Regions from separate parts of the Planococcus sp. APC 3906 genome, predicted to be linked through region 1. Evidence: riboswitches for the same ligand, from Rfam matches in the RefSeq annotation. Region 1 holds a riboswitch; each other region holds the start of a gene.
The links. A riboswitch is a leader RNA that binds a small molecule or an ion and turns the genes downstream of it on or off. The one in region 1 is predicted to bind S-adenosylmethionine.
Positions count from the first base shown of each region.

Region 2: linked by a shared signal. The riboswitch ahead of QMA09_RS00975 (O-acetylhomoserine aminocarboxypropyltransferase/cysteine synthase family protein) and the one ahead of QMA09_RS05045 (bifunctional homocysteine S-methyltransferase/methylenetetrahydrofolate reductase) in region 1 are both predicted to bind S-adenosylmethionine.
Region 3: linked by a shared signal. The riboswitch ahead of QMA09_RS12665 (transporter substrate-binding domain-containing protein) and the one ahead of QMA09_RS05045 (bifunctional homocysteine S-methyltransferase/methylenetetrahydrofolate reductase) in region 1 are both predicted to bind S-adenosylmethionine.

Region 1 covers NZ_JASDCW010000005.1:144,179-152,285, reverse strand. The annotation lists gene QMA09_RS05055 (DUF6920 family protein) at 1-431, shown strand, start outside; gene QMA09_RS05050 (aldo/keto reductase) at 546-1,529, shown strand; SAM riboswitch class I at 1,727-1,833, shown strand; gene QMA09_RS05045 (bifunctional homocysteine S-methyltransferase/methylenetetrahydrofolate reductase) at 1,908-3,767, shown strand; gene metH (methionine synthase) at 3,748-7,188, shown strand; gene QMA09_RS05035 (glycoside hydrolase family 43 protein) at 7,345-8,107, opposite strand, start outside.
Region 2 covers NZ_JASDCW010000001.1:192,132-200,238, reverse strand. The annotation lists gene QMA09_RS00995 (TadA family conjugal transfer-associated ATPase) at 1-1,339, opposite strand, end outside; gene QMA09_RS00990 (CpaE/TadZ family protein) at 1,365-2,504, opposite strand; gene cpaB (Flp pilus assembly protein CpaB) at 2,517-3,341, opposite strand; gene metX (homoserine O-acetyltransferase MetX) at 3,786-4,799, opposite strand; gene QMA09_RS00975 (O-acetylhomoserine aminocarboxypropyltransferase/cysteine synthase family protein) at 4,812-6,101, opposite strand; SAM riboswitch class I at 6,205-6,320, opposite strand; gene QMA09_RS00970 (glycerol-3-phosphate acyltransferase) at 6,454-7,095, shown strand; SAM riboswitch class I at 7,200-7,313, shown strand; gene QMA09_RS00965 (methionine ABC transporter ATP-binding protein) at 7,453-8,107, shown strand, end outside.
Region 3 covers NZ_JASDCW010000022.1:16,982-25,088, reverse strand. The annotation lists gene QMA09_RS12695 (ECF transporter S component) at 1-279, shown strand, start outside; gene QMA09_RS12690 (alpha/beta hydrolase) at 432-1,178, shown strand; gene QMA09_RS12685 (malate:quinone oxidoreductase) at 1,328-2,872, opposite strand; gene mmuM (homocysteine S-methyltransferase) at 3,136-4,074, opposite strand; gene QMA09_RS12675 (amino acid ABC transporter ATP-binding protein) at 4,115-4,855, opposite strand; gene QMA09_RS12670 (amino acid ABC transporter permease) at 4,852-5,574, opposite strand; gene QMA09_RS12665 (transporter substrate-binding domain-containing protein) at 5,596-6,405, opposite strand; SAM riboswitch class I at 6,520-6,626, opposite strand; gene QMA09_RS12660 (NADP-dependent oxidoreductase) at 6,928-7,863, shown strand.

The DNA.
Region 1 (8,107 bases):
ACGGCATTATGCCGCTTTCGAAGACTGAAAACAATGCCAAGACGAACCAATCGTCGCTGCAGCGCTATTTGATGGAGTTGGCGTGCTGTCCGGCAGCGGCCTTGAGCTCCTATGTCGATTGGCAGAAGGTCGATGAAACGACGGCCACAGCGATGATGGAATTGAACGGTGTTTCCGGTACCGCGGATTTCCATTTCGATATGCAAGGTGAACTGAAATCTGTGACAGCGCTGCGTTATAAAGACAGCGACGAAGGGGCCGAGAAGATGCTGTGCACCGCGAATATCCTGGGTTATATGGAAGCGGACGGCATCAAGGTGCCGTCAAAGATCGAGATTGTCTGGGACCTGCCGGAAGGGCCATTTACTTGGTACAAATTCGAAGTCAGCGGCGTCCGATACAATGAGCCTGCGCCAACGGGATGGCTTTGAACAGGGAATGAGTTTATCCGTCAAACGACAAGGGAAAAGACAGGTTATGGAATGCCACAGCTAGCAGGCTGTGGTTTTTATTTGTATCAATCTGAGAGAATGGAAGTGTAAAGGATGAATTATCGGAATATTGGCAATACGGATTTAAATGTCAGCGAATTGAGTTTCGGCACGTGGGCAATCGGCGGCGACTGGGGCAGCAACGACGACAGCGAATCGCTGCGCGCACTCGATTACGCCATGGATGAAGGCGTGAACTTTTTCGACACGGCTGATGTCTACGGCGGCGGCCACAGCGAAGAGCTATTGGCCAAAGCGACAAAAGGCAAAGGGTCAGATATCATGATCGCAACGAAATTCTGCCGCGCAGGCGATATCCATGACCCTGCGACGTATTCGGAAGAAAGCGTCACGGCTTATTGTGAAGCGAGCTTGCAGCGCTTGGAACGCGAAACGATCGACCTCTACCAGATCCATTGTCCGCCGATCGAGATCTTGCGCGATGGACGGGTTTTCGAAGTGCTGGATAAACTGAAGGCGCAAGGCAAAATCCGCCATTACGGCGTCAGTGTCGAAACGGTGGAAGAAGGCTTGCTGTGCCTGGAAAATCCCAACGTCAGCAGCCTGCAAGTCATCTTCAATCTGTTCCGCCAGAAACCGCTCGAGGAATTATTCCCGAAAGCGTCGGAGCAAGGCGTCGGCATTCTGGCGCGCGTGCCATTGGCAAGCGGCTTGCTGACCGGCAAATTCAAAAAAGACGCCGAGTTCGAAGAAGCGGACCACCGCAATTTCAACCGCGACGGCCAAGCGTTCAACGTCGGTGAAACATTTGCCGGCCTGGAGTTCAACAAAGGCGTCGACCTCAGCAATGAACTGAAATGGATTGCAGAAGGGCGCGGCAATATGGCGCAAGCGTCGCTGAAGTGGATTTTGGAACACGATGCGATTTCATCTGTCATTCCGGGCTTCAAGAATGTGCGCCAAGTAGAAGACAATCTGAATGCACTTTATGCAAAAGCATATTCAGCCGAAGAGCTGGAACGCCTGTCGCAATTCTATAAAGAAGAAGTGGCTGGAGCAATCAGAGGGCCGTATTAGAATGAGGATTTACGATGGCGCCCTTCACGCGAGTGGGGGGCGTTTTCGTCTGTCTGCATTCAGCCTCCGCACAATATGCAGAAAGTATCCGCTTTCATTTAGAATTAAACAGAAAGTTCTACGTTTTTAGACGAATTCGCTTGACCGGTGCTCTTTATGCAGGTAAGATTTTAAGAATACAAAAACTGCATAGTGAATTCTTATCGAGAGAAGTTGAGGGACTGGCCCTGTGACGCTTCAGCAACCAGCCATTCGTGGTCAGGTGCTAAATCCAGCAGGCACGCAATTGCCTGGGAGATGAAAAGGAACGAGTTTAACGACCGTAAAGCCTTCTTTTTCATGGAAGGCTTTTTTTCTATATACAGGAGGGTGAGCGGCATGAAATTATTGGATGCATTGAAAACGCGCGTGTTGACAGGGGACGGTGCGATGGGGACGCTGCTGTATTCGTATGGCATCGAGTATTGCAACGAGGAGCTGAACCTGCAGCGGCCGGAAATCGTCAGCAAGATCCACCAGGATTACATCAAGGCGGGAGCCGATATCATCCAGACGAATACGTACGGCGCGAACGCCCATAAGCTGGCGCGCTACGGCCTCGAAGAGCAAGTGAAAGACATCAACCTCGCTGCGATTGATATCGCAAAGCGCGCTGCGGCGCCGGGCGGGCAATACGTCTTCGGTACAATCGGCGGCATCCGCGGCATGCGGAAAAGCGATGCCACGATGCAGGAAATCATTGCAATGGTCGACCAGCAGGCGCAGCATTTATTGTCCGGCGATCCGGACGGCTTGCTGCTGGAAACGTATTACGATTTCGAAGAGCTTGCTGCGACGGTCACGCATTTGAAAAACATGACGGATACGCCGCTGATTGCGCAAGTGTCGATGCACGAGCCGGGCATCCTGCAAAACGGCATGTCGCTGAACGATGCGCTGCATCAGCTTGAAGCACTCGGAGCGGAAATCGTCGGCGTCAATTGCCGCCTTGGCCCGCACCATACGATCCAGGCATTCGAAGAAGTATCGCTGCCGGAAAAAGCATTCCTGTCGGCGTATCCGAATGCCAGCTTGCTCGACGTGGAAGACGGCCGCATTGTCTATGAATCGGAAGCCGATTATTTTGGGCGGGCTGCCTTGTTATTGAGAGAAGAAGGTGTGCGCTTAATTGGCGGCTGTTGCGGCACGACGCCGAAGCACATTGAAGAAGTGAAAAAGCGCATGCGCAATTTGGCGCCGGTGACGGAAAAGAAAGTAGTGGCGAGAAAGCCGATTGTCATCCGGGAAGCGGAAGCGCTCGACGTCAAGCCATTGCATGAAAAAGCGAAGACGGAGCGCACAATCATTGTCGAACTCGACACGCCGCGCCATTTGGACGTCTCAAAATTCATCGAAGGCTCGAAAGCGCTGAATGCGGCGGGAGTCGATGCCGTGACGATGGCCGATAATTCGCTTGCTTCGCCACGTATTTCCAATATGGCGATGGGGTCGATTTTAAAGCAGCAGGAAAACATCCGGCCGCTCGCGCACATCACGTGCCGCGACCGTAATTTGATCGGCCTGCAATCGCATTTGATGGGGCTTGACGCCCTTGGGATGCATGATATCCTGGCAGTTACGGGAGATCCAACGAAAGTCGGGGATTTCCCGGGAGCGACAAGCGTCTATGACGTTTCGAGCCTGGAATTGATTCAACTGATCAAGAAACTCAACGAAGGCATTTCGTTTTCCGGCAAGCCGCTGCGCAAAAAAGCGAATTTCTCGGTGGCGGCGGCATTCAATCCGAATGTCCGCGTCGTCAGCCGGGCGGTCAAGCGGCTGGAACAGAAAATCGACAGCGGTGCGGATTATTTCATTTCCCAGCCGGTGTTCACGAAAGAGAAAATCATTGAAATATACGAAGAAACGAAGCATTTGAGCACGCCGATTTTCCTTGGCATCATGCCGCTCACTAGCATACGCAGTTCGGAATTCCTGCACAACGAAGTGCCAGGCATCAAGTTATCGGAAGATGCGCTTGAACGGATGCGCGCATGCGGCGAAGATAAGGACCGGGCGACCGCTGAAGGCATTGCGATAGCGAAGGAATTGATCGATACGGCGGCGGGGCTGTTCAACGGCATTTACTTGATCACGCCATTTTTCCGTTACGAAATGTCCGTGGAATTGATCGATTACATCAGGCAACTAGATTTGCAGAAAGAAGGCGAAAGCAGCCATGTCCAAAACACTTATTGAACAACAGCTTGAAAAACGGATCCTGATCATTGATGGCGCGATGGGAACGATGATCCAGAACGCCGATTTGTCGGCGGAAGATTTCGGCGGCGAGGAATTCGACGGCTGCAACGAGTACTTGAACATCGTGCGGCCGGACGTCATCGAAGGCGTCCACAAAGCCTATTTGGAAGCGGGAGCAGACATTCTTTGTACGAACACGTTCGGCGGGACGCCTGTGGTCTTAGACGAGTATGGGCTTGGAAACCAGGCAGCGGACATCAACCGCCGCGCTGTGGAAATTGCCAAGAAAGCGGCTGCTGCTTATTCCACCCCTGAATGGCCGCGCTTTGTTGCAGGTGCAATCGGGCCGACGACGAAAACCTTGTCGGTGACAGGCGGCATCACGTTCGACGCCTTGCGCGAAGATTTCCATGTACAGGCGAAAGCGCTGGTTGAAGGCGGAGCGGATTTGATCTTGCTGGAAACGAGCCAGGACATGCTGAATGTCAAAGCGGCGACGATCGGCATCAAGCAGGCGTTCGAAGAGTTGGGCAAAGAATTGCCGATTATGATTTCCGGTACCATCGAGCCGATGGGCACAACGCTTGCCGGGCAGAGCATTGAAGCATTCTATATTTCCATTGAACACGTCAAGCCGCTGTCGGTCGGATTGAATTGTGCGACCGGTCCGGAATTCATGACGGACCATTTGCGCTCGTTGTCTGAGCTGTCCGACGGTTTTGTCAGCTGTTACCCGAACGCAGGGCTGCCGGATGAAGAAGGCCATTACCACGAAACGCCGGAATCGCTGTCGAAAAAGCTGCGGGGCTTTGCTGAAAAAGGCTGGCTCAACGTCGTCGGCGGCTGTTGCGGCACGACGCCTGCGCATATCAAGGCTGTGCGTGAAGCGGTGGCTGGGCTGCCGCCGAGAAAACCTGAGCAGACCGGACACGGCCATGTGCTGGCAGGCATCGAACCACTTCAATACGACGATTCGATGCGCCCGCTGTTTATCGGAGAGCGCTCGAACGTCATCGGTTCGCGGAAATTCAAACGCCTCATTGTGGAAGGGAAATTTGAAGAAGCCTCAGAAATCGCACGCGCCCAAGTGAAAAACGGTGCGCACGTCATTGATATCTGTCTTGCCAACCCCGACCGCGATGAACTCGAGGACATGGCGAATTTCATGCACGAAGTGGTGAAGAAAGTCAAAGTGCCGCTCGTCATTGATTCCACAGACGAGGATGTCATCGAAGCTGCGCTGAAATTCTCGCAAGGCAAGGCGATCATCAACTCAATCAACCTTGAAGATGGTGAAGAACGATTTGATGCGGTCATGCCGTTGGTGAAAAAATACGGTGCGGCGGTCGTTGTCGGAACGATTGATGAACCGGGGATGGCGGTGACGCGCGAGCGGAAGCTTGAAATCGCCGAACGCTCATATGATTTATTGGTCAATAAATGGGGCCTCGCGCCGGAAGACATCATTTTCGATCCGCTGGTATTCCCAGTTGGAACCGGCGACCAGCAATACATCGGCTCTGCCGTCGAGACGATCGAAGGCATCCGTTTGATCAAAGAAAGACTGCCGCGGACATTGACGATCCTCGGCATCAGCAACGTATCGTTCGGCTTGCCGCCGGTTGGCCGGGAAGTGCTGAATGCGGTTTACCTGTACCATTGCACGCAGGCGGGGCTCGATTACGCCATCGTCAATACGGAGAAATTGGAGCGCTACGCATCGATTCCGGAAGCGGAAATCAAGATGGCCAATGAATTGCTGTTCACGACGACAGACAAGACATTGGCGGATTTCACCGATTTCTACCGCGACAAGAAAAAAGAGAAAAGCGAAGATGACATCCCGAAAAATGTGCCGGACCGCCTCGCTTATTACATTCTCGAAGGCACGAAAGAAGGGCTGATTCCGGATCTGGAGAAAGCGCTCGACATGTACGACACGCCGCTTGATGTCATCAACGGACCGTTGATGGCCGGCATGGCGGAAGTGGGGCGTTTGTTCAACGACAACCAGCTGATTGTCGCCGAAGTGCTGCAAAGCGCAGGCGTCATGAAGGCGGCGGTTTCATTCCTTGAAGGCTTTATGGAGAAAAAAGCGGCGGACGATACCGGCAAAGGGAAAGTGGTGCTTGCGACGGTCAAAGGCGACGTCCACGACATCGGCAAAAACCTGGTCGACATCATCCTCAGCAACAACGGCTTTAAAGTCATCGACATCGGCATCAAAGTGACGCCGGCGACGCTGATCGAAGTCATCAAAAAAGAAAAGCCGGACATCATCGGCTTGTCAGGCCTGCTGGTAAAATCCGCCAAGCAGATGGTGCTGACAGCGCAGGACTTCAAGGAAGCGGGCATCGATGCGCCGATCCTCGTCGGCGGTGCCGCCTTGTCGAGGCGCTTCACTGAAACGAAGATTGCTGCTGAATACGACGGCCCGGTCATTTACGCGAAAGACGCCATGCAGGGCTTGGATCTGGCCAACCGTTTGCAGAGCGGGGCAGGAAAAGCGGTGCTGCTCGAGGAACTGGGCGCGCAGAAAGAAAAGCGCCAGGCTTCGGAAGCGGCGAAAGCTGCCAAACCGGCTGTCGCAGTAGCAGAAAGACCAGTGAAGACCGTACGCGAAGACGTGCCGGTCTTTGTGCCAGGTGATTTGCGCCGCCATGTTTTGAAAGAGTATTCGGTTGCGCATTTGTATCCGTACGTCAATATGCGCACATTGATCGGCCATCATCTCGGCTTGCGCGGCTATAGCGATAAAATGCTGGTGCAAGGCGATCCGCGCGCAGTTCAGCTCCACGAACTGGCAACGGAATTTCTCGGCTCCGGCATCTTGAAGCCGTCCGGCATGTACCAGTTTTTCCCGGCGCAGTCAGACGGCGACGATGTCGTCGTCTATGACCCGGCAGATGCCAAAACCGAAATCGAACGCTTTACCTTCCCGCGCCAGGCAACTGAACCATTCCTGTGCCTTGCCGATTACTTGAAGTCCGTCGACAGCGGCGAAATGGATTATGTCGCGTTCATGCAAGTGACAGCGGGGCATGGCGTCCGCGACGAAGCGAAACGCTTGAAAGATGCCGGCAAGTTTTTGGAGAGCCATGCGCTACAAGCGACGGCGCTGGAACTGGCGGAAGGCTTTGCTGAGCGCATCCACCAGGAAATCCGCGACCAATGGGGCTTCCCGGATGGCACCGATTTCTCGATGCGCGACCGCTTTGCGGCGAAATACCAGGGGCAGCGTTTCTCGTTCGGCTACCCGGCCTGTCCGAATCTGGAGGACCAGGCAAAACTGTTTGGCCTCATCAAACCGGAAGACATCGGCGTTCACCTGACCGAAGAATTCATGATGGACCCGGAAGCGTCCGTCTCGGCGATTGTCTTCGCCCATCCGGATGCCCGGTATTTTAACGTCGAATAAAAGCTATTGGAAAGTATTTTCGATTTGTGGGGAAGTATTCAGTGTCCGACGGCAAGTATTTGCAGCGCAACAGACAGTATATTCAATGCATAAGGAAGTATATTCGAATAAATGGAAAAAGAGCCGCTCATGATTCTGAGCGGCTCTTTTTTGTATTTATTCGTTCGATTTATAAATAAAATAATCAAAATCGGCTGGCAGATTTTGACCGGAAGTATCTTGGCATTGCATGCCAACGAATGCGCCGGTGAAGAAACCGCCGCCTTGGATATAGTCATCAGATAATTTATGCGAACCCAACGTGACAGGGATTTGGCTCCAGCTTTCACCATCAAAAGAATAGGAATAATGATAAGTGTCTGCTTGGACATCCACTTTCAAATAAACGGAGCCGACTTCTTCCGGAATGGAAATTTCCTTGCCTTGGAGCGGCTGATCGAATGTGAAATTGTCGCAGGACATGATGTCGAGAACACGGCCTTTTTCTTCATTCCACGTAATTTGAAGCGCTGTCCAGTTCTCCGTATTGTAATAGTTGACCAAGCCTGCCGCCTGCTGGAACGTGTCCGGGTTGAAGGCGACTTTCGTTTCGGCTGTAAAGTGGAAATGCTGCCAGCGTCTCGCAACGAATGCCTGTGTGAATTTTGACGTAAGCGACTCCTTGCCGCGAATCCGGAGATGGCCAGGATTTTCTTTCAAAGAAACGATCTGCTCGCCAAGCGGAATGCGCAAAGTCTGAAAATGAGCATTCAAGAAATCAGCTTCAAAATCATCTTTCTCCGGGAAATCCGGTTCCCATCGGACTTCTTCGATTGCCGGCCCTTCAATTTGGAGCGAAGGCTCATTGCCGCCGACGACATACGGCCAGCTGTCTTTCCATTCAAGCCGTTGGATAGCTGTTTCGCGTCCAAGCGGACAG
Region 2 (8,107 bases), on a different contig from region 1:
GCTTGTTGAAGATGGCTTCATCAAGCTCGATGCCGAACATCCTCAAATGCTCCATGCATTGCGGAACATAGCCTGTCGGGGTGAAATAGCCTTGCACTTCTCCATTTTTCCCGGTACCGGTACGTTTGAAGATAAAGACGTCACGAATTTTCACGCCTTTTTCTTCATCTACATAAACCTCTGAAATGTTGACGATTTTCCGCTGCCCATCGCCCAAACGATCCGCCTGGACAATAAAATCCAATGCACCGACGATATATTCGCGGATGATCTCACTCGGCAAATCCATTCCTGCCATAATGACCATCCCTTCGACGCGGCTGATGGCATCAGCCGGCGAATTCGAGTGGACAGTTGTCAGCGAACCTTCATGCCCCGTATTCATCGCCTGCAGCATGTCGAAGGCTTCCGCCCCGCGTACCTCCCCGACAATAATGCGGTCCGGGCGCATCCGGAGCGAGTTCCGGACCAATTGGCGAATGCTGATTTCTCCTTGGCCTTCAACATTGGCCGGACGTGCTTCCATGCCGACAACACTTCCTCGGTTCAGCCGGAGTTCAGCCGAATCTTCAATCGTAATGACCCGTTCACTTACTGGAATGGCCTTGGCCACTGCATTCAATAAGGTCGTTTTACCGCTGCCTGTTCCTCCGGATATCAGGATATTCAATTTCGCTTTCACCAATGCCTGGATGAAAATGGCCATCGATTCATCTAATGAAGACAGATGCAGAAGATCAGCCATTTCAAAAGGTTCTTTGCGGAATTTCCGGATTGATAACAAGGTTCCATTCAAGCTGATCGGCGGTATCACCGCATTGACACGGCTGCCATCCGGAAGCCGGGCATCGACCATTGGCGAACTTTCATCGATGCGCCTGCCAAGCGGCGCTATCACCCGGTCAACAATATGCCGGACATGTTCTTCGTTTTTAAACTTTATGTGTGAAACTTCTAGCCTGCCGTTGCGTTCAACGTGGATTTCCTGCGGTCCATTCACCAGGATCTCCGTAACGGTCGGATCTTTTAATAATTGTTCGATCGGACCGAATCCCACCGTTTCATCAATCAGCCGGGTCAGCAGCATTTCCCGATCCGTTTTCGAAATGACCACTTTTTCTTCAAGCATGAATTGGCTGATCAGCCTTTCAATCGCCAATCGCCGTTCCGTTTCCTCGGCGGCAATCAGCGGCTCGAGGTTCGTTTCTGCCAAAAGACGGGCTTTGTAATGTTCCAGCAATTCTTCCAAAAAAGGGCTAAGGACTTGTGAAGTCTGCGTTGAAACAAGTTCGCTGACCGCTGCAGCTGTTTCGGTTCTTTTTCTCTGAAAGAGCGACATCCCTATCCTACCTTTCTAAAAACGGTTATTTTAGCATTGATACCACCCATTTCCGCATATCCTTTGCGGCGGGAGTCAACTTTTTCTCTTTTGGCATCTTACGCAGGGTTTCGCCTTTATTGATCGCCGTTTGAACACCTTTAATGTCGCGCCTGATTTCCGCCGCAACCGGGTATTCGATAAAACGTTCGAAGTCTTTTCTCGACAACTCATTTTCGCGTCCAACTTCGTTCAGCACGACTTCGAGCCGGTCAGTGGTCGGAATCCCAAGTTTCTGGAATAATTCTTCCGTATGTTTAAACACCCGGATAGAAGGCGTGTCCATCAATGTAGTGTAATAAATGCGGTCGGCTTCCACTAATGCCGTATACGTCCGTTCATCCATGTTCACTGGCAAGTCCACCACAATGAAGTCATAGGCCCGTCGGCAGACACGAAGCAAGCGAGTGATAAAATCTTCGGTAATGTATTCAGCCAGTTCTGCATCACATGGGCTAATCAGCAATTCCATTTTCGATAGCGGCTCTTTTTCAGCTACGTTGCGCAAATGCTGTTCAGTCATCTCTTTAATGACCGGCTCCAAATCCAAAATCGTGCGTGTGGTTTCTACGCCTAGATAAGATTCTCCACCGCCGTACTGAAGGTTAAGGTCGATGTACAGCACTTGTGCAGTCGATTCGAATTTTAAGGTCTGTGCAAACGCCGTGCTCAACAAAGTTTTTCCGCTGCCGCCCTTGCCGCTGTAAAAAGCGAAAACCTGGCCGCTTCCCCGCTTGAAACTTAACTGCTTCTCTTTTTCGGGAGCCGTTTGAAGGCGCGCAAGCATGATTGAAATTTGATTGGCCAAGCCATTTAAATCTTCCGGAATGACGAAATAATCGATCGCCCCTGCCCTGACTAAATCACGAAATAATTGGAAATCATGGCTTTCATGGGCAAAAACCACCGGCACATCGTCAAGTTCCTGCTGCAGGTACGCCAGCGTTTCCAAATCCGTTCCGGGATTGTGGAGCAGGAGCACCAAAGCGGGGTTCGTATTTTTCAATTCTGAACGCAAGTGAATCGGTTCAAGGCCGATGAAGTCGAATTCCTGGCCAAATTGCTGAGTCAGCAGGGTATATAGTTCATTTTTTTGTCCGACGATCAATAATTGTGATTGCTTCATGCCGTGGCCCCCTTAGTTATTCGAAGACGTTTTGGCAGCGTCATCCTGAGTTTTCTTTTCAGCAGGCTTTTTCTCTTCAGCTTTTTTTTCTTCAGCTTTGGCCTTACTTTCTGCTTCAGCTTTTGCTTTAGCCTCTGCCTCTGCCTTAGCCTTAGCTTTCGCTTCTGCTTCAGCTTTTTCTTTTGCTGCGGCAGCCGCTTCCACTTCTTCAGCTTCTTCTGACCCCGCTGTACCGACATTCGCCTTAATGATGCGTACACTGTCTGCGTAATTTTGCATATGTATCAATTTGGGTGCTTGCTCTAGTGAAACTTCGAGCTGGACCACAGCAAACTTTTTGCTGTCATTCGCTACTCTTGCCACTTTTACATCCTGCATGAAGATTTCAGTTTTATTGTCTTCTTTTTCACGCAGTGACACGATAATGTCTACGCGGTCCAAAGCTTCCAGTTCTTCATCAAAAAAGACACGCTCAGATGACATCAATGTGATCAAGCGATTATTTTCTTCCATAACCGCAGATGCCTGTTTCAACATATTTTTTGTAATCAAATCTCCGGAAGACAATGGAATGACCGACACCTTATTTTGCAAATCGTCTGTATTGGTGATATGTTCGTCGGTAACGAATTTCTTAGGGATTTTTTCTACAGTAATGTCCTTCGGGGTAATGACACTGCGTGAAGCAATATCTTGGCCAGCCGCATAAACATTGACCATCGTCCCCAAATCCGTATTCAATTCCTTCACTTTTTGCAAAGTTAGAAATCCTGCTGTTCCTGCAAGAATTGCTGCAAGAAAAAAGAAGATAATGGCTTTTCTCTTAGACTCGATCATGTTGGCACTCTCCTGGATTTTCATCGTCATTTTTTCAACTTGTTAATTCAAAAGTATCTTTGCAGTTATTCCTTTTTTCTTCAAAGTAAACGCAGCTTACTGATATCTCGGGTTTCTTCTACTATGTATGAATAACACCACTTCAAATCTTTGTCAAAAAAACCCAATTTTATAAATCAATAAAATTACTACCAAAGACCCCATGCCAAAAGGCTTAATAGCTCCCAAATCTGATTTTGACGATTTTATCCCTCGTGAAACTAGGTCATTCCTCCCCGCTTATTTTATTATTCAGCAAGTACCCGTTTTATTTAACTGTAAACATATTCCTTATTAATCATTTTCACCTATTTTTGATAAATATTATCTCGGTTTAAAGATGCATGGAACAAGGATATTTTTCCATCATTTACTTTGAGTTTAAGGCAAATAAAAAAGCTTATGCTATTGCATAAGCTGGGGAATTGGCAAGCTATTCAATTTTTTTGAAATGTGATGGTCCCATTTTTCAAATTCGACCAGAAAACCATCGTGCCCGAATTGGGTATCGACGATTCCCCACGAAGCATTTGGCTGGCACTTTAGCCATGGCACCATCCCTTCGCTCGGATAAAGCAAATCGTGGGTATAGGAAAGAGAGAAAACCTCAACTTCCAGCCGAGCTTCTGAAACATCGTGTGTATTCATTGCTTGCAGCAAAGCTACATAGCTATTGGCATCGAAGCGCTTTGCCAGCTTCTGGCCTTGATAGGCCAAATACGACTCCACTTCAAAAATTTCGCCGCGGGTTGAACGCCTGAAGCGCTCGTTGAACATTCCGCCGCTCCGATATGTCACCATCCCTGCCATGCGAGCCACTTCAAAGCCTTTCAGCTCCGCGGCGTCCCCATAGTCTCCCCCATTGAACTTCGGATCGTTGATGATTGACTGAATGCCGATAAAATTGAATGCTACACCGAAGTCACTGTAAGCCGGCGTGACAGCAAGGGGGAAAATCGCTTTGGTGAATTCCGGATAACTGCGTCCCCACTCCAAAGTTTTCATGCCGCCAAGCGATCCGCCAATGACCGCTGCAAGGCCGGTTATGCCCAACTCCTTTAAAGCCGCGTATTCTGCATTCACCATATCACGGATTGTGATGGCCGGAAATGCAGCACGGTAAGGGGTTCCAGTGTGCGGATTGATGGACAAAGGTCCAGTAGATCCGCTGCATCCGCCCAGCACATTGAACGTGATGACCTGGAACTTATTTGTATCTACGGCTTTTCCTGGCCCTGCCAAGCCTGCCCACCAGCCAGGATTTTCTGCAGTGCCGACAGCAAACTGATCGCCTGTCAAAGCATGGCATACAAGGACCACTGGGGCACCATTTTTTCCGCAGCGTTCATAGGCAAGTTCGACATTTTCAAGGATTTCTCCTGACTCCAGGACCAAAGATCCGATCGATACGCTAGCCATTCTGCATTCCTCCTATACGTTTTCCAGAACTGAAGCTTGTATCGCCTGTTCCAGGTCCGCAATCAAATCTTCCGGATTCTCAAGCCCGACCGACAGGCGGATCAACTCTTCTGTTACGCCCGATGATTCAAGTTCCTCTTTAGACAATTGCTGGTGCGTCGTCGATGCCGGATGGATGATCAACGATTTCGCATCGCCGACATTGGCGACATGCGACCACAATCCAACGCTGTCGATCACTTTCCGGCCGGCTTCACGCCCGCCTTTAACGCCGAAATTGACGATGGATCCGTAGCCGTCTTTCAAGTATTTTTTGGCCAGTCCATGTGATGGATGATTTTCAAAGCCGATAAAATTAACCCATTCGACCTGCGGATGATCTCTTAAATATTCCGCGATAGCTTGGGCATTGCTGTTATGGCGGGGAATCCGCAAATGCAGCGTCTCCAGCCCCTGTAAAAATGCATGAGCACTTTCTGCACTTAAAGAAGGGCCGAAATCACGCAGCAGCTGGACGCGCAATTTAGTTGCAAAGGATGCGCCTTCTGCATCGATTCCGTAGCGGATGCCGTGGTAGCTTTCGTCTGGCTCCGTGTAGCTTGGGAATTTCGGATTGTTCCAATTGAATTTCCCGCCATCGACGACCACACCGCCGATTGTCGTGCCATGGCCGCCAATCCATTTTGTCGCCGAGTGGATGACCACATCAGCTCCGAATTCAATCGGGTTGCTGCCGTAAGGCGATGCAAATGTATTGTCGATCAATAATGGAATGCCGTTTTCATGAGCGATAGACGCCACCTTTTCCACGTCGAAGACATTCAGGCTCGGATTGCCGATAATTTCGCCAAATAACGCTTTCGTCTTATCGGTAATTGCGCTGCGGAAATTTTCCGGATCTTTGCCGTCGACAAACTTGACTGTAATGCCGTACCTTGGCAATGTATTTGCGAAAAGGCTGTAAGTGCCGCCGTACAAATTGCTGTCCGCGACGATCTCATCGCCCGCTTCCGCTACATTCAAGATTGAAAAAGCGATGGCTGCCATGCCGGATGCCAATGCCACAGCTGCAGTGCCGCCTTCAAGCAGCGCCACACGCTGTTCGAATACGTCGACTGTCGGGTTCATGATGCGTGAGTAGATATTGCCAGCTTCTTTTAAGCCGAATAAATTCTGCGCATGCTCTGTATCTTTAAACACATAGGAAGTTGTTTTGTAAATCGGCACTCCTCTTGATCCTGTTACGGGATCGGGCTGCTGGCCGCCGTGCAATAAAAGAGTTTCAGGTTTAAAATTCGTCATTTCTATTCCTCCTAATTTTTTATAGATAGAAACCAAGGTTGAGGAGGGAACAGAAAAAGCCCTCTTCGGTTAAGAAGAGGGCCGTCATATACGGGTATACCTCCTCTCATCTGCCAGATCCCGTCGTGCCGGATCTGTAGGATTTAGCACCTTTCCAAGCTGCGCTTGTTGGTTGCTGGGCATCACAGGGCCTATTCCCTCCGCCTCTCTTGATAAGAGTATTCAGATTTAGTTTTTCATCTTGTTGTGAAGTATAAAAAGAATGGAAAGCAATGTCAAGCATAAAATTCGAATAATTTTGAAACTTCGAAGCGCCTATTGCGTTAAAATTAAAGGAAGGAGGAGAAGGCAGATGTTATTTTGGACGATTTCAGCACTCATATCAGGTTATATCATCGGTTCTTTGCACGGCTCCCTTATCTCCCAGCTGTTGACGGGCGTCAACATCAAAAAAGAAGGCGTCAAAAATTCCGGGGCATCGAATGCCGCGATCGTGCTTGGTTGGAAATACGGCGCACTCGTTGCCGTTCTCGATATTGCCAAAGGCATTCTTGCGGTTGCAGGATTCCGGCTGCTGCTGGACGCCTCCGCGCTGCCGGATGGTACGGTCTGGACTTTATTGTTCACTATTGGCGCGGGCGTCGTGTGCGGCCACAACTTTCCCATCTACATGAAATTCAACGGCGGCAAAGGAACTGCGCCGCTCATCGGTGTAATGCTGGCGCTCGATTGGAGATTCGGAATTGCCGGCTTGCTTCTATTGGTCATCGTTTCACTTGCCACCGATTACCTTGTGGCTGGTGTACTCGTTCTTTACGTCACGCTGCTCGCCGTGGCGGTGTTTCCGGCTGACGGATTCTGGCCTGTAGCCATCGCCATTCTGCTGTTTGCGATGTCGATTTGGAAGCATACAGAGAATATTGCACGCGTTAAAGATGGCACGGAAAAAAGGGTTTCTGCCGTACTGCGTAAAAAAACGGCTGGCTCTGCTTAAGCAGGTGCCGGCAGAATCGCGCCAAAACTTTTTTCGGGAATTTAGTTGACTTTTACAACAGCCCCCTTTAAAGTAAGCATTACAAATCGAATACGTACATCACTTTCTTATCCAGAGAAACCGAGGGACAGGCCCTATGACGTTTCGGCAGCGGATTCGCTTCATGCGAAAACTGTGCTAATTCCTGCAAATGCATCCGTGCATTTGGAAGATGAGAACGAGATGGTTTCATGCCGAAGCCCTCTTTTTTTCTGTTGGATTAAGAAAAAAAGAGGGCTTTTTATCGTTCACTTTTGGAAAGATTGATCCGTACCGAAAAGGTTTGCATAGAATCACCAGCTTGAGGAGGCGCTTTACATGATTCAATTCGAGGAGGTCACCAAAACCTACCAATCCGGAAAACAGGAAATCCACGCTTTGAACGGCATCGATTTGACTGTCGAGACCGGAGAAATATATGGTGTCATCGGTTTCAGCGGCGCCGGAAAAAGTTCACTGATCCGCACCGTCAATTTATTGGAACGGCCGACTACCGGACGCGTGCTGATCCACGGCAAAGACATTCTGGCCTTGTCAGGCAGTGAAATCCGGAAAACGCGAAAAGACATCGGCATGATTTTCCAGCACTTCAATCTGCTGAATTCGAAAACGGTTTACCACAACGTCGCCATGCCGCTGCTGCTGGCAAATACGCCGAAGAACAAGATCAAGGAGCAAGTGAAAAACTTGCTTGAGTTTGTCGGCTTGGCTGACCAAGCAGAAAAATACCCGGATCAATTATCGGGCGGCCAAAAACAGCGCATCGGCATCGCCCGGGCGCTGGCCACCAATCCTTCCGTACTGCTATGCGATGAAGCGACTTCCGCTCTTGATCCGCAGACGACCCAGTCGATTCTGGAATTGCTGCGCCGCATCAACCGGGAATACAACATCACGATCCTGCTCATCACGCATGAAATGGGCGTTATCCGTGAAATCTGCGACAAAGTCGCGGTGCTGGAAGCCGGAAAAG
Region 3 (8,107 bases), on a different contig from region 1:
ATCACCATCGTCGCGCGTGGTTTGCAGGGCTACCTGGTCGGCAAAATCGCCTGGTCGAATGGCCGCGCCGGCAACAGCGTCCGCTTCAATATCCTAGCGGCAATCGCCTCGATTCCGGTTATGCTGGCTGTCTATTATGTCGGTGAAGCGATCATCTACGGAAATTTTGTCGTGCCGGCCGCTTCGATTCCGGGCAATATCGTACAAAACGTCGTGGGTCTTTTGGTCGCGATTCCAGTGGCGATCGCATTGAAAAAAACGCCATTCTTCAAATCATAAGAACACCTGAAAAGCGCCTGGATTCTCTATCCAGGCGTTTTCATTTTGCCATGAATTTCTTTCCTCTCAAAAAACACCCACGGGTATAGGCGAAAAGGGATTCGTGAAACCGGCAACGAAGTAAATAACATCAAGCAAAAGGAGGATGGCTAATGGCAAGAGATTTTGAAGTGTTAAGCGGTGCAGAGCCCTATGCAGTAGAAGGCAGCCGCACAGGGATACTCGTTTCACACGGCTTTACAGGAACAGTGCAAAGCATGCGGCCGCTTGGCGAGGCATTCGCCCGGGAAGGTTATACGGTTATTGTTCCGCGTCTGCACGGGCACGGGACACATCATGAAGAGATGGAAGGCACGACTTATCAGGATTGGATCGCATCGATCGAAGAGGCTTACGCATGGCTAGCCGAACGGTGCGACACTATTTTCATGGCCGGTTTGTCGATGGGCGGCACGCTCGCGCTTTATATGGCGCAGCGGCATCCGGATATTCGCGCCATTTCCCTTATCAATGCGGCAGTGGATGTGCCGGCGATGAAGTCTGTCCACGACTTGCAGGAAGATGTTCGTTTCCTCGACGCCATCGGCTCAGACATCAAAAAAGCGGGCATCGTGGAATTGGCTTATGACAAAACGCCGGTTGCCTCGGTCAAGCAGATCTTGGCGTTCATGGACATCGTGCGCGACGGCTTGCCGAAGGTTCAATGCCCGGCGCTGATTTTCGTGTCGCCGGAAGATCATGTAGTTCCGCCCAATAACGCGCAGATGATCTATGAACGGATTGCTTCTACAGAAAAGACCATCATCGAGATGCCCGACAGCTACCACGTTGCGACACTTGACAACGACCAGCAGCGCATTATCGATGAAACGCTGGCCTTTTTAAAAAAACACGAATAAGAGCCATTCAACTGCCTTAAACCACCTTCGACTCGGTACCGAAATCAGAGGTGGTTTTGCGTGGAAAGAGAAGCGAAAAGGCTGCTTGGCCTCCATGAGTTTGGAGGTCAAACAGCCTTTTATGGGTTGTACTGAGTTTACCGCAACATTTACGCTTTTTCGTTGACCAATGCCGCTTGTGCGCCGGAAACTGGAGACGCAGTCACGTTTGTTTCGTTCAAGCCCAGCGATTTCGCTGTAGCCGCGTGGATTTCTTCGAACAGCGCCGGATTTTCAGCAAGCGCTGTGCCGTATGAAGGAATCATTTCTTTGATCTTCGGCTCCCATTCCTGCTTGTGTTCAGGGAAGCATTTGTCGAAGATTTCAAGCATCGCGTGGACAGCCGTCGAAGCGCCTGGAGAAGCGCCGAGCAATGCAGCGATCGAACCGTCAGCGGCACTGACGATCTCGGTGCCGAATTGCAATGTGCCTTTGCCGCCCGCTTCAGTGTCTTTGATGACCTGTACGCGCTGGCCTGCCACGACGACATCCCAGTCTTCAAGTTTCGCAGTCGGGATGAATTCGCGCAGTTCTTCGACGCGTTTTTCGTTTGACAGCATGACTTGCTGGACAAGGTATTTCGTCAATGACATTTCCTTCGCCCCTGCTGCAAGCATCGTGAAGACGTTGTTCGGTTTAACCGACCCGATCAAGTCCATGTTCGAACCTGTTTTCAGGAACTTCGGCGAGAAGCCGGCAAATGGCCCGAACAGCAAGGATTTCTTGTTGTCGATAAAGCGCGTGTCCAAATGCGGCACGGACATCGGCGGTGCGCCGACTTTCGCTTTGCCGTAGACTTTCGCGTGGTGCTGTTCGACGATTTCCGGGTTCGTGCAGACCAGGAACAGCCCGCTGACCGGGAATCCGCCGATGTGGCGGGATTCCGGAATTCCGGTTTTTTGCAGCAATGGCAAGCTTCCGCCGCCGCCGCCGATAAAGATGAATTTCGCTGTGTGGTACTCGATTCTATTGTCAGCGAGGTTCTGGACTTTGACTTCCCAAAGGCCTTCGCTCGTGCGTTTGATGTCTTTGACGCTGTGGTTGTAATTGATCTCGACATTCTTCTGCTGCAAGTGGTCAAACAGCATTTCCGTCAGCGCGCCGAAATTGACGTCTGTTCCGGAGTCGATTTTGGTTGCTGCAATCGGTTCGTTCGATGTACGGCCTTCCATGATCAACGGAATCCATTGCTTCAGTTTTTCAGGGTCGGCTGAGTATTCCATGCCTTTGAACAGCGGGTTCGTAGACAGCGCTTCAAAACGTTTCTCCAAGAAACGCACGTCTTTTTCCCCCTGCACCATGCTCATATGCGGAATCGGCATGATGAAGTCCTGCGGGTTGCTGATCCGCTTGTTTTCTACCAAATAGGACCAGAACTGTCTCGACAGCTGGAATTGCTCGTTGATTTTGATCGCTTTGCTGATTTCCACAGAGCCATCCGGTTTTTCGGGTGTATAGTTAAGCTCGCACAGCGCCGCATGCCCCGTACCCGCATTATTCCACTCGTTGGAGCTTTCCGCCCCCGCTTTTTCGAGCTTCTCAAACACTTTGATTTCCCATTCCGGTGCCACTTCTTTAAGCATTGCGCCCAAAGTTGCGCTCATGACTCCCGCACCAATTAAGATAACATCTGTTTTTTCATGTCGGTTGCTCATTATACCCTTCCTTATCCCGTATATTTGCAGATCAAGATGCACGCCTTGCCGGGCTGTACAGCTCTTCTGCCTTTTTTATAAGTTTATCATAATCCATATTGGCGATTTACATTAAATATCTGCTACCAACTTCCAATTATAAACTATTTAAAGCGCGTTATAAAGCGGAAAGCTTTATCGGCCTCTCCGTTAAATCCAATAAAAGAAAGGTCCTTATACGCACATAACCTGGCGCTTAAGAACCTTCCTTTTCTTTTTTCAACCTATGAATTGCGCACCCACGCCGCAATGCCTTCGATATCTTGCGGAGAGGTCCTGCAACAGCCGCCAATAACAGTTGCTCCCGCTCTATGCCAAACTTGGCTAAGGGAGCTGTAGCGCTGTTCAAGCGCCTTTCCATCCCACGTCTTGCTCGCAGGATCGTAGGCTTCCCCGGAATTCGGATAAACGATGATCGGCTTCGCTGTCTCGCGTGCGATTTCCTTGATCAACGACTCGACAAACCGAGGCGCGGTGCAATTGATGCCGATTGCCGCCACCTGCTCCTGGCCATCCAGGTATCTGGCGCATTCCGCAGCCGTTTCCCCGTTGCTGATGTGGAGGACGTCTTTCGCGCTGAAAGAGATCCACGCGTAGACGCCCGGAAATTCCGTCAGCACTTCTACAATCGCTTGCGCCTCCAGTAATGAAGGAATCGTCTCGCACGCTAAAATATCCGCGCCGGCTTCAACCAGCAGCTCGATCCGGCTTCTGTGAAATTCCTTCAGCTCCTCTTTGCCTACGCCGTAATCGCCGCGGTATTCCGAGCCATCCGAAAGAAATGCACCGTAGGGGCCGACGGATGCGGCCACCAGTGGTTTCGGCCGGGACGATTGGCCGTCCAGCTCCGCCCAAAATTCATCGCGCGCTTCTTGTGCCAGCCTCACCGATTTTGTGATCAAGTCCGCCGCCTCTTCAGCCGTCAGCCCTTTTTCTTTATAGCCTTCGATCGTCGCCTGGTAACTCGCCGTAATCGCGCAATCCGCGCCGGCTTGAAAATAATCGAGGTGGACTTTCTTGATCAATTCCGGATTTTCCATCAACACTTTCGCTGACCATAAACGGTCGTTTAAATTGCAGCCGTAATTTTCAAGCTCCGTCGCCATTGCCCCGTCAAGTATGACGATAGGAAAGCTTTTCAAAATTTGTTCGATTGGGTTCATTCCAAAACATCCTTCCCATATCCAAGCTCGTTGATCCTTTTTATTTATTCCGGCTTGCTTTACTTAAAAACTGCTTTGTTCTTTCCGCTTTCGGCTGCGTGAAAAGCTGTTCGGGCGTTCCTTCTTCGACAATCACGCCGTCTTCCATGAAAATGACGCGGTCCGAGATTTCACGGGCGAACTGGAGCTCATGGGTCACGATGAACATCGTCTTCCCGGTCGCTGCTACGCCTCTGATCGTGGCCAACACTTCATCAACCAGCTCCGGATCAAGTGAAGATGTCGGTTCATCGAACAATAGAACTTCGGGATTCAGCGCAAGCGCGCGGGCAATCCCCACCCGCTGCTGCTGGCCGCCGGATAATTGTGCCGGGTAATGGCTGAGCCGGTTCGTCAATCCGACCCGCTCCAGGATGTCCAGGCTCTTCTTTTTTGCTTCGTCTTTTTTCAATTGCTTGACGCTCGTAAGCCCAATCATGACATTGTCCAGCACGGTCAAATTTTTAAATAAATTATATTGTTGAAAGACCATTCCGGTCGACGTCCGCAGCGCGAACACATCTGCTTTGCTGGCGGATTCGACGTCTACTCTTTTGCCGCCGATTTCCACGATGCCGCTCGTCGGCTGTTCCAGGAAATTGATGCAGCGCAGCAGCGTCGATTTCCCCGATCCGCTTGGCCCCAAAATCGAAACAATCTCGCCTTTCGAGACCTCGAGGTCGATTCCTTTCAGGACGTGCTGGCTGCCGTAGTATTTGTGGATGTTTTCTAACTTGATCATGCCGCAATCCCTCTTTCATATCTGCGCGCCCGCTTCTCTATTTTCACGAGCACCCGCTCCACGATGATGCAAAGAATCCAGTAAACAATGGATACCGCAATATACACTTCAAAAAATGCCAAGCCGCGTGAACCGAGAATTTTGGCTTGCCCCATAATGTCGATGACCCCGATGATGAACACAAGCGACGTGTCCTTGATCGTGCTGATGAACATATTGCCGAGGTTCGGTATCGCGACGGCCAACGCCTGCGGGAAAATGATTTTCAGCATCATCGCCGTCGGGCTCATGCCGATCGCTTTCGCGGCTTCAAATTGTCCGCGGTCCACCGATTCGATGGCGGACCGGATCGTTTCGGATAAATACGCACCGAGGTTGACGGAAAATGCCAGCAGCGCATAGACTTCAGGCGCTATGCTATTGACGTCTGCCGATTGCAGCCAGCCGTATTCGATCTGCAAAAAGTAAATGATTTTCGGTATGCCGTAAAACACGAGGTAGATTTGAACGAGCAAAGGCGTTCCCCTGATAAACGAAACGTATATCGATGAAATTACGCTTAATACCGGAACTTTGTATATTTTGATCAATGCTGTAAACACGCCGATAAACAAACTCAAAACCAAGGAGCCGACCGCTATCCCGATCGTAATGGGCAGCCGGGAAACAATGGCAGGAAAACTTTCGATTAAAAAATTCAGATCCAGTAAATTCTCCATTTTCTCTTTCCTTCCACGAACCTATTCAGGAATATATTCTCCGCCAGTCCATTTTTCCGATAGTTCTGCTAAGGTGCCGTCCTGTTTAAGCTGTTCCAGGATCGGGTCTACCAATGCTTTCAACTCTTCGCCCTGCTCGCCATTTTTCAAGACAATGCCCATGTCATCATTGACCAAGGGCTGGCCCACGATCTCGACGCCCAAATCGTTCTTTTCCAACACCGCATCGATCATAATCGGATCATTGACATAAGCATCCACACGGCCATTTTGGACATCCTGCAGAATTTCCGAAGGGTTGCCGCTTTCACTGTATTTCAAGTCGATCGGGGTTTTCGCCGTTTCGTTGTATTCCTCCAGCAAAAGCGTATACGAATCGCCCGCTAATGCGCCGACCGCCTTGCCTTCCAGATCTTCGATCGTTTGGATGTCTTCTCTTCCCGATTTCACGGCAATGACCGTTTCAGCGGCAAAATAAGATTCATCGGTGAACAAGTATTTTGCCTGGCGTTCAGGCGTCTTAGCTACCTGGTCGGCGATTGCCTGGATTTTATTGGACTCCAAAGCAAGAAACATGCTGTCCCACGGCACGGCGACAAACTCGAATGCGTAGCCGTCCAATTGTTCATCAATCGCTTTGACCACTTCGATGTCGTAGCCGGTCAACTCATTGTTGTCGTCCGCAAAGGCGAATGGCGGGTAATCATTCTGCGTCCCTACCAAAATCACTTGGTCGCCCGTTGCGCTTGTCGCTTCCTTTGACGAACAGCCGCCGAGTGTGCCTGCTGCTAATAAAAACAATGATACGAATAAATAATGATTTCTTTTCATGTTCAAGCCCCTTTTCTCTGTCTTATTGTTATTATTCTTGCGGAACGTGCGTGTGATCTCCCTGTTTTTAGATGCAAAAAAGCCTCTTTCAAATAGGAAAGAGGCTCGACCAATTTCTTATCTCTCAGAATGAAAAACACCCTGCAGGAATTAGCACCTCTCATAAACATGATGGTTGCTGGACTTCACAGGGCCTGTCCCTCAGTCTCTCTTGATAAGTTATTTAATTTTTTTACATATTAACGATAGTATTTGACATTGGCTCTCCTGTCAAACACATTTTTCATTTATTTTGAATTTACACTGATTTTCCCATGGAAATTTAAGGTTTTTGATTCATAATCATATTTTGAAAGGCCTCTCCCTCTTTAATGGCGCGCAGGAATCAGGAATATTGACGGCGCTTTTCTATTTTTGTTACTCTTCTACTAATCAGCTGGAGCCAAACATTTCTGTTAACCTGCTTTTTCATGGGAAAACAGATCAGGAACTGTTCCAGCTAAAATACAGGGAGGTCATCACTTGAAAGCAATTGTCATTGACCAATATGGAGATAAAGATGTGTTACAAGAAAGAGAAGTAGACCAACCTTCAATTCACGAAGATCAAGTGTTAGTGGAGATTCATGCAACCTCCATTAACCCGATCGATTGGAAAGTTCGTGCAGGGTATTTAACCGATATGCTGCCATTTGAATTTCCGATTATCCTCGGTTGGGATGCTGCAGGAATTATTGTGAAAAAAGGAAGCAACGTAAGAAACTTTGAAGTAGGTGAGCGCGTCTTTACACGGCCAGCCACAACAAGACAGGGCACTTACGCTGAATATGCACCAGTGGATGAAAACTTGCTCGCTAAAATGCCCGCTTCAATGAGTTTCGAGGAAGCTGCGGCTATTCCCCTGGCAGGGCTCACTGCGTGGCAATGCCTGGTAGACTTTGCAGGCGTAAAGAAAGATGACAAGGTTCTTATTCATGCAGGAGCTGGCGGAGTTGGAACCTTTGCGATTCAGATCGCTAAATCACTCGGTGCTTATGTCACAACGACAGCAAGCGAAGAAAATGAAGAGTTTGTGAAATCCTTGGGTGCAGACCAAGTGATTAATTACAAAACGGAAGATTTCAGCCAAATTCTGCATGATTATGATTTTGTTTTGGATTCAATGGGCGGAGAAGTTCAGTCTAACAGCTATAAAGTTCTAAAACCAAAAGGCAAATTGGTTTCGATTGCTGCACCGCCAAATGAAGAAGAGGCGCAAAAGTATGAAGTTGAAGCAGGTTTCTTATGGCTTGATCCAAAAGGTGAACAATTGCAGAAGCTAGCTGATTTGTATGAGGCCGGGAAATTAAAAGCAGTGATTGGCGAAACTTTTGATTTTAATGAAAAATCACTTCAAGCTGCACATGCGTTAAGTGAAACTCATCATGCTCGCGGAAAAATCGTTATTAAAGTTAAATAACGCCTTTGTTTTGCAAAATATAAAAAACAGTGCCCTTCTCCACAAAAGGCACTGAAAATTCTCTTTTAAATCGATAGGAGACAGAATGGCAGTAAAGGCTGTCTTCTGTCTCTTTTTTCTGTTCTGATTATTTTTCTGAATATCTCATGACACCTTGTAATCAGCTAAAAAACAAAATGGCCCGGCCTTTTTTGCGATTTGCTTATTGCTATATGGAGTATGTAATATCCCCGTACTATTAAAA